DNA from 4 places in the Pseudomonas sp. HOU2 genome. Region 4 is predicted to be linked to each of the others. Evidence: predicted binding sites of a transcription regulator. Region 4 holds the regulator's gene; each other region holds the start of a gene.

Region 1 (2,202 bases), 2.0 Mb from region 4:
GTTCCATGCCTTCGTACGCGCCGCCGGACAAACCGGACAGCGCCTGAGCGCGGCTGTTGACCTCTTCCGAAGAACGACGGATGTGCTCGACCATGGTCGACAGCGCCTGGCTCATCTGGTTGAACGCGCGCGACAGCTGACCGATTTCGTCGTTGCTCGCTACGTTCAGGCGCACGCTCAGATCACCGGCGCCCAGCGCTTCGGCCTGACGCACCAGATCGCCCAGCGGTTGCAGCTTGCTGCGCAGCAGCCACATCGCCGCCCCCACCGCGATCAGCATCGCCAGCAGGCTGCCGATGGCGAGTTGGGTGCCGACGCTCCAGGTCACCGCGCGAATCTCGGATTTCGGCATGCTCGCCACCACCGACCACGGCCCGCCGTCGAACGGTACGGCGATGCTGTAGAAATCTTCAGCGGTGTCGCTCCAGAACTCACCTTTGCCCGGTTTCGCCGCCAGACCCTTGATCACCGGAACGGCCTGATCCAACGCTTGTACACCGGCCGGGGCGACCAGCCATTTGTTTTGCTCATCGAGCAACGCCAGCGAACCGTTCTGGCCGATACGGAAGCGCTTGAGGTTGGCGAACTGGGCGTTCTGCGCATCGGTGTAGTCGAAGCCGACGAACAGCACCGCAATCACCTTGCCGCTGCCGTCGCGCACTGGCGTGTACTGAGTCATGTAGGAGCGGTCGAACAGCAAGGCGCGACCGACATAACCTTGGCCTGCCATCAACTTCGCATAGGCCGGGTGGGCGTGGTCGAGCAAGGTGCCGATCGCACGAGTGCCGTCCTGCTTGGTCAGGGAAGTGCTGACGCGCACGAAGTCTTCGCCGCTGCGCACGAACAGGGTGGCGACCCCAGCGGTCATCTGCTTGAACTCGTCGACTTCCTTGAAGTTGTTGTTCAACACTTCGCTGCCCAGGTGCAGGCCCGGCGTCTGGGTGCCAGCGACACTCACCGGTTCATCCGGGTGAATGCTCAGGCCGGCACTGAAGCGCTTTTCGAACAACCCGCTCAGACGCTGGGTGCTTTCGCGCAGCGTGCCGTGGAAGGTACTCAACTGGTCGGCCAGCAGTCGCGCCTCACTGGCGAGGTGTTCTTCACGGGTGGCAAGGTTGGCGGTATCCAGCGAACGCAGGGCGAACACCGTACTGCCACTGATGACAATCGCAAGAATCACGGCGAGCGCAAGACCCAGCTGCGAGGCGATCCGGGCACGAGGTTGAGACATGGACAGCTCCTGGCCGAGCCACCGGATCCTCCCTGATCGCAGCAATTGCTCGGAATGTTCTAATAATGGGGGTGAATCGTGGCAACCGGCACGGCGGTTCCACATGCTCATTTTCGGCGGTGAATGCGAATACTTGAGTAAATAGCGGGGTTATGGCCCGAGGCCGGCATTGTGCGGGCTCGAACGTCAGCTCAAGCGCTTGACCACCGGCAACGCCATGGCGCGCACTTCGCCTTGCAGGAAGTCGCTGAGACGGCGCAAACGTTCACCTCCCGGACGGGTTTTTGGCCACACCAGGTAATAATTCAGTCCGCTGGCGACGGCAGTCGGCCACGGCAGACTCAAGCGTCCCTGCGCGACATCCTCGGCGACCATCAGCAGATCGCCCATCGACACACCGTAGCCTCGGGCGGCGGCGATCATGCCCAATTCCAGGGTATCGAACACCTGCCCGCCCTTGAGCGACACCTGATCGGACAGGCCCATGTGCTCCAGCCAACTGCGCCAGTCGCGCCGGTCCGGGGTCGGGTGCAGCAGTTCGGTGGAGGCCAGGCGTGCGACATCCCACGGCTGGTCATTCAGCAGATTCGGCGCACCCACTGGAATCAGCTCTTCCGGAAACAACAGGCTGGCCTCCCAGTCCGGCGGAAAATGCCCGTCACTCAGCAGCACGGCGCAGTCGAACGGTTCATTGTTGAAATCCACCGAGTCCACATCCATCCAGGCGCTGGTCAGTTGCACTTCGTTGCCCGGTTGCAGATGACGAAAGCGACTGAGCCGCGCCAGCAACCAGCGCATGGTCAGGGTCGACGGCGCTTTCATGCGCAGGATGTCGTCTTCGGCGCGCAAGGTGTTGCAAGCGCGCTCTAGGGCCGCAAAACCGTCACGGATCCCCGGCAACAGCATGCGCGCTGACTCGGTCAGTTGCAGGTTGCGTCCGCTGCGATGAAACAGCTTGCAGGCGAAATGCT
Region 2 (2,202 bases), 1.3 Mb from region 4:
CGCGGCATCGGTATCGCGCACCACGGTTTGTGATTCGGTGAGCTTCTTGCTGAGGTCGAGGAGGATGTCGCCCTGAGCCGTCATGGTTGCCCCGGCCTTGGCATTGTTCACCTGCGAGTCGCGGAACTGAGCGACCGCCGCGCGATAAGCCTTGATCGAGTCGGTGGCCTGTTGCAGGTTGGCGATGTGCTGTTCGGGCAGTTTCGCCGGCAGGCTGTCGAGGTTTTTCAGCGCATTGTCGATGGCGTCCAGCGCGGGCTGCTCCGCCTCGGCCTTGCCGCTGTAGGTGTAGCCACGCACCTGATAGCGCGCTTGCTGCAACAGTTTGCTCAGTTCGATCACGCTGTTGAATTGCGCGACGCTGTCACCCTGCAGCATGGATTTCTCGACTTCCGAGACTTTAGCCACGGCATTGTCGGCACTGGCGCCGAGCTTGCTGCGCGCGTCTTCACGCTGCACGGTGGCCTGTGTCATGTCGGCGAAGGCACGTTTGTACTCGGCGACAGCGGCCAGTTGCTGATCGACCATGGCCGCATCTGCGGGCTGCTCGATCAGGCCGCGCGCGGTTTGCAAGCCGCTGGCGAGTTTGGCCAGCAACTCGTTGACCGCGCCCGGGCCTTGTTCGCCACGACGCGCTTCATAGTCCAGACGCGCCAAGCGCAGGTCCTTGGTCAGCTCGTTGAGGCTGGAAATGAAGCCGAGCTTGTCGCCACGGCTGATGATGCCGCCCATGCCGGTCCAGCCGGTAAAGGTAATCAGCAGGGTGAGCAACAGCACCAGGCCGAAACCGATGCCCAGCTTGCGTTTGACGCTGACGTTCCCAAGATTCTCGGCTAACCAACGGTACATGCGACGACTCCCCTCGGACCACTAATTGGACTTATGGGGACTGTATCGGCGGGGTGATGGCAATCTGTAACCCGATTTGTCCGACACCACCCTTGTGTAGGAGCTGCCGCAGGCTGCGATCTTTTGATCTTGCTGTTAAAAAAACAAGATCAAAAGATCGCAGCCTTCGGCAGCTCCTACAGGGAGAGGTGTGTCAGAACAGGCGGGCGAGCAGGGCGGTGACGGCGGTTTCGACGCGCAGGATGCGCTCGCCCAGTTGCACCGGTTGCAGGCCGGACTTGCCCAGCAGGTCGATTTCGTAGGGGATCCAGCCACCCTCGGGGCCGATCGCCAGGGTCACCGGTTCGCTCAGCGCACGTGGGCACGGCGGGTAATTGCCGGGATGGCCGACCAGACCCAGGGTGCCTTCGCTGATTGCCGGCAGGCGGTCTTCGACGAACGGCTTGAAGCGTTTCTCGATGATGACTTCCGGCAGCACGGTATCGCGGGCCTGTTCGAGGCCGAGGATCAGATTCTCGCGAATCGCTTCCGGCTCCAGAAACGGTGTCTGCCAGAAGCTCTTCTCGACCCGATAGCTGTTGACCAGAATCACCTTCGACACGCCCATGGTCGCCACGGTCTGGAACACTCGACGCAGCATCTTCGGCCGTGGCAGGGCCAGCACCAGGGTCAGCGGCAGCTTGGCCGGCGGTGGTTGATCGAGGATGACGCGCAACTCGGCCTCGCCGGCCTCGAGGCGCAGCAGTTCAGCCGAACCCATCAGTCCGTTGATGCGCCCCACGCGCAGGCTGTCCCCGACTTCCGAGCGATGCACTTCCTGCATGTGGGTCAGGCGCCGGTCACGCAGCACGACGCGGTCGGCCGCGATGAAGTCGGCCTCTTCGAGCAGCAGCAGGTTCATGCCTGGGTCGCTGGCGGCTGGTCGTTGTGATCGTCGGCTGGCGTTTCGTCCGGGCGTTCGCGCTTGCTGATCAGGCCGCCGAACAGAATGCCGATTTCAAACAGCATCCACATCGGTACCGCCAGCAGGGTCTGCGAGAAGATGTCCGGCGGGGTGAGGATCATGCCGACCACGAAGCAGCCGATGATTACGTACGGGCGAATCTTCTTCAGGTATTTGACGTCGACCACGCCGATCCACACCAGCAGCACCACGGCCACCGGGATTTCGAACGCGACACCAAAGGCAAAGAACAGCGTCATCACGAAGTCGAGGTAACTGGTGATGTCGGTCATCATTTCCACGCCAGCCGGGGTGGCGGCGGCGAAGAACTTGAAGATCAGCGGGAACACGAAGTAATAGGCGAACGCCATGCCGGTGTAGAACAGCAGGATGCTGGACACCAGCAGCGG
Region 3 (2,202 bases), 390 kb from region 4:
CCCACCGGGAACACCATGTACGGGGTGATCAGGCCGAAGGTCATGACGCAGGCGATCAGCCGGCGATCCAACTGCAACTTGGTCAGTACATAAAGCAGCGGCGGCACCAGCAGCGGAATGAACGCAATGTGGATCGGCAGAATGTTCTGCGAGGCAATCGCCACCACCCACAGCAGACCGATCAGCAGCCATTTGACGCTGCCGCCGCCGCTCGAATGCTGGCGGTCAACCATCGCCAGAGCCTTGTCGGCCAGCGCATGGGCCAGGCCGGACTTGGCAATCGCCACGGCGAAAGCGCCGAGCAACGCGTAGGACAACGCCACCGTGGCCCCACCACCCAGGCCGCTGTTGAACGCCTTGAGCGTGGCGTCGATGCCCAGACCACCGGTCAGGCCGCCGACCAGTGCACCGACGATCAACGCGATCACCACGTGCACGCGGGACAGGCTGAGGATCAGCATGACGCCGACCGCAGCAATCACTGCATTCATTTCACTACCTCAAAAACACTGCGATGAAATCATCACCGCCAGACAGGATGAGTCCGCCAACGGTTAACCGGCGGATTTGCAAAGAGGGTCTTATTAGAAGGGCGCGCACTGTGCCGCAGAGTGGCGGCGGTGTCAAAGCGAGCCGCTGAACTGAAATGTAACTGGCAATGCACAACCCGGTGATGCGCAGGAGATCCCTGTGGCGAGGGAGCTTGCTCCCGCTCGGCTGCGCAGCAGTCGCAAAACCGGTAGACGCGTTATGCCTGAATGACCGCGTTAGCAGGATTTAGGGGCGCTACGCACCCCAGCGGGAGCAAGCTCCCTCGCCACAGGGATCTAAATGTCACTCGGCTGCGGCAATCGGTCATATTGCGCCTGAACAATAAAGAAAGCCGAAACGCGGCCGTTACAGTGCAAAGTCTCAGATATTTATCGAATAAGGACGTCTCCATGTCGCTCAGACAACTTTCCATTCAATGGAAAATCACCCTGCTCGCCGGCCTGTGCCTGGCGGGCATCGTGACCCTGCTGGTGGGTCTTTCGCTGTACCGCATGGAGCACAGCTCCGAGCTGGTGAAGGCGTCGAGCATGGAGATGCTGACCGAGTCGGCCCAGGCGCGCATTGAATCGCAGGGTGAGGTGCAGGCTGCCGGGATTCGCCAGCAGTTCATGGACGCCTATCAATACGGTCACGGTTTCTCGCGTCAGGTGCTGTTTTTGCGCGAGCAGGCCGAGAAGCGCTTCCTCGATGCCTTCGACCTGCGCGAAGACATGACCCGTCAGGTCAAGTCCGCACTGCAGGCCAACCCGGAGCTGCTCGGTCTGTCGCTGGTGTTCGAAGCCAACGCGCTGGACGGCAAGGATGAACTGTTCGCCGGTCAGGCCGAACTGGGCAGCAACGACAAGGGCCGCTTCGCCCTGTACTGGTCGCAGCCGACTCCCGGCAAAGTCACCTCGATGGCCCTGCCGGAAAGCGACATGGCTGACACCAGCACCGGCCCCAGCGGTCAGGCGGCCAACGCCTGGTTCACCTGCCCGCGCACCACGCTCAAACCGTGCGTGATCGAACCGTACTTCTATGTGATCGACGGTCAGAACGTGCTGATGACCAGCATCGTCTTCCCGCTGATGGTCAACGGCAAAGTCATCGCCTCGCTGTCGGTGGACATCAACCTCAACAGCCTGCAGGCGATCAGCCAGGGCGCGAGCAAAAAACTCTACGACGGCCAGACCGCCGTGAGCATCATCAGCCCCACCGGCCTGCTCGCCGGCTACAGCCCGGACGCCAGCAAACTGAGCAAGCGCCTGGATGCCGTGGACACCGTCAGCGGCGCCGAACTGCTGCGCCAACTCGGCGCCAGCAGCAGCGTCAGCAGCCTGCACGGCAACGGCCAGTTGAAAGTGCTGTCGCCGTTCCAGCCGATCCCCGGCGGGCCGGCGTGGGGCGTGTTGCTCGATGTGCCGGAAAAAGTCCTGGTCAGCCGCGCCGAAGCGCTCAAGCAGCAACTGGATGCGAGCAACAACTCGGGCACATTGATCGAACTGAGCCTCGGCGTGCTCGCGGCGCTGGTCGGCCTGCTGCTGGTGTGGCTGATGGCGCGCAGTGTGACCAAGCCGATTCTTGGCGTGGCGCACATGCTTGAAGACATCGCCAGTGGCGAGGGCGATCTGACCCGCCGTCTGGCCTATGACAAGCAGGATGAACTCGGTC
Region 4 (2,202 bases):
CATGGGCAGCATGCATCCCGTACAGGTGATCGCGGTGACCGGCGGCAAAGGTGGCGTCGGCAAGACTAACGTGTCAGTGAACTTGTCTCTGGCGCTGGCAGAGCTTGGCCGTCGGGTCATGCTGCTGGACGCCGATCTGGGGCTGGCGAACGTCGACGTTCTGCTGGGGCTGACCCCCAAACGTACTCTGGCCGATGTGATCGAAGGCCGCTGCGAGCTGCGCGACGTGCTGTTGCAGGGGCCCGGCGGGATCCGCATCGTGCCGGCCGCCTCCGGCACCCAAAGCATGGTGCACCTGAGCCCGGCGCAACATGCCGGTCTGATTCAGGCCTTCAGCGACATCGGCGACAACCTCGATGTGCTGGTGATCGACACCGCTGCGGGTATTGGTGACTCGGTAGTCAGTTTTGTCCGCGCCGCCCAGGAAGTGTTGCTGGTGGTCTGCGACGAGCCGACCTCGATCACCGACGCCTACGCGCTGATCAAACTGCTCAACCGTGACTACGGCATGAACCGCTTCCGCGTCCTCGCCAACATGGCGCAGAGCCCGCAGGAAGGGCGCAATCTGTTCGCCAAGTTGACCAAGGTCACGGATCGCTTCCTCGACGTCGCCTTACAATACGTCGGCGCCGTGCCGTACGACGAAAGCGTGCGCAAGGCCGTGCAGAAGCAGCGAGCGGTCTATGAAGCCTTTCCGCGTTCCAAGTGCGCGCTGGCATTCAAGGCGATCGCGCAGAAGGTCGATACCTGGCCGCTGCCTGCCAACCCGCGCGGTCACCTGGAGTTTTTCGTCGAGCGCCTCGTGCAGCAAACGGCAGGGCCTGTGTTATGACCGCGAGCGGTATGAACTACTACAAGAAGTCGGCACGTGACGCGCAATACGAGTTGATCGAGCGTTACGCGCCACTGGTCAAGCGCATTGCCTATCACCTGCTGGCGCGCTTGCCGGCGAGTGTGCAGGTTGAAGACCTGATTCAGGCCGGGATGATCGGCCTGCTCGAAGTCTCGACCAAATACGACGCCAGCAAAGGCGCCAGTTTCGAAACGTACGCGGGCATCCGGATCCGCGGCGCGATGCTCGACGAAGTACGCAAAGGGGACTGGGCTCCGCGCTCGGTTCACCGCAACACCCGTATGGTCAGCGACGCAATTCGCGCAATTGAAGCTAAAACCGGCCGTGACGCTAAAGATCACGAGGTTGCGGCCGAACTCCAATTGAGTCTCGACGATTACTACGGGATTTTGAATGACACCCTGGGCAGCCGGCTGTTCAGTTTCGACGACCTGTTGCAGGACGGCGAACACGAAGGGCTGCACGAGGATGGCGCCAGTGCTCATCTTGAGCCGTCACGCGATCTGGAAGATGAACGCTTCCAGGCGGCGCTGGCGGACGCGATTGCCAATTTGCCGGAGCGTGAGCGACTGGTGTTGGCGCTGTACTACGACGAAGAACTGAACCTCAAGGAAATCGGTGAAGTCCTTGGCGTCAGTGAATCGCGGGTCAGCCAGTTACACAGCCAGTGCGCGGCCCGTTTGCGGGGGCGTTTGGGGGAGTGGCGAGCGCGCTGAAGGCAGTGTGGGGACACTGCGAACGAGGCTGGTGCGGTGATGAACGGCACCGGTCTTGCTCTGTTGTGCTCCAGACAGTCTTCGAGTGCTGCGCCGATTGATTGAAGTGGCGCGTCCAGGTGCTGGGCGCGTTTAAGACTGCTTGGAGGTCGAATTGAACAAAGACATGAAAATCCTCATCGTTGATGACTTCTCAACGATGCGGCGGATCATCAAGAACCTGCTGCGCGATCTCGGGTTCACCAACACCGTCGAGGCCGACGATGGCACGACCGCCATTCCGGTGCTCAACAGCGGCAGCATCGACTTTCTGGTAACGGACTGGAACATGCCGGGCATGACCGGTATCGACTTGCTGCGCCACGTGCGTGCCGATGAAAAACTCAAGCATCTGCCGGTGCTGATGGTGACCGCTGAAGCCAAGCGCGAGCAAATCATCGAGGCCGCTCAGGCCGGTGTGAACGGCTACGTGGTCAAACCTTTCACGGCTCAGGCGTTGAAAGACAAAATCGAGAAGATTTTCGAACGCATCGGCTGATGACGCGCGGGGGAGCTATGGAGCATAACGAATCTTCACAGGGCGATTTCGAGTCGACCCTGAAAAAACACGCGGTCGAACTGGTCGAGAGCCTT

What was found. The regulator FliA, encoded in region 4, starts transcription of late flagellar genes. The targets are predictions, from matches to a motif close to CTAAAGTTTNNNNNNNNNNNGCCGNTAA.
Region 1: ABV589_RS13835 (methyl-accepting chemotaxis protein) is a predicted target of FliA. The motif match lies at 1,342-1,369, and genes of this name have one in related genera.
Region 2: ABV589_RS17055 (methyl-accepting chemotaxis protein) is a predicted target of FliA. The motif match lies at 892-919, and genes of this name have one in related genera.
Region 3: ABV589_RS24685 (methyl-accepting chemotaxis protein) is a predicted target of FliA. The motif match lies at 874-901, and genes of this name have one in related genera.

The regions. Positions count from the first base shown of each region.
Region 1 is NZ_CP160398.1:3,056,135-3,058,336, forward strand. Features, by position in the region: gene ABV589_RS13835 (methyl-accepting chemotaxis protein) at 1-1,231, opposite strand, end outside; gene ABV589_RS13840 (LysR substrate-binding domain-containing protein) at 1,418-2,202, opposite strand, start outside.
Region 2 is NZ_CP160398.1:3,765,042-3,767,243, forward strand. Features, by position in the region: gene ABV589_RS17055 (methyl-accepting chemotaxis protein) at 1-849, opposite strand, end outside; gene ABV589_RS17060 (16S rRNA (uracil(1498)-N(3))-methyltransferase) at 1,043-1,750, opposite strand; gene tatC (twin-arginine translocase subunit TatC) at 1,747-2,202, opposite strand, start outside.
Region 3 is NZ_CP160398.1:5,480,410-5,482,611, reverse strand. Features, by position in the region: gene ABV589_RS24690 (Na+/H+ antiporter NhaC family protein) at 1-491, opposite strand, end outside; gene ABV589_RS24685 (methyl-accepting chemotaxis protein) at 942-2,202, shown strand, end outside.
Region 4 is NZ_CP160398.1:5,086,386-5,088,587, forward strand. Features, by position in the region: gene fleN (flagellar synthesis regulator FleN) at 2-832, shown strand; gene fliA (RNA polymerase sigma factor FliA) at 829-1,569, shown strand; gene ABV589_RS23045 (chemotaxis response regulator CheY) at 1,736-2,107, shown strand; gene ABV589_RS23050 (protein phosphatase CheZ) at 2,125-2,202, shown strand, end outside.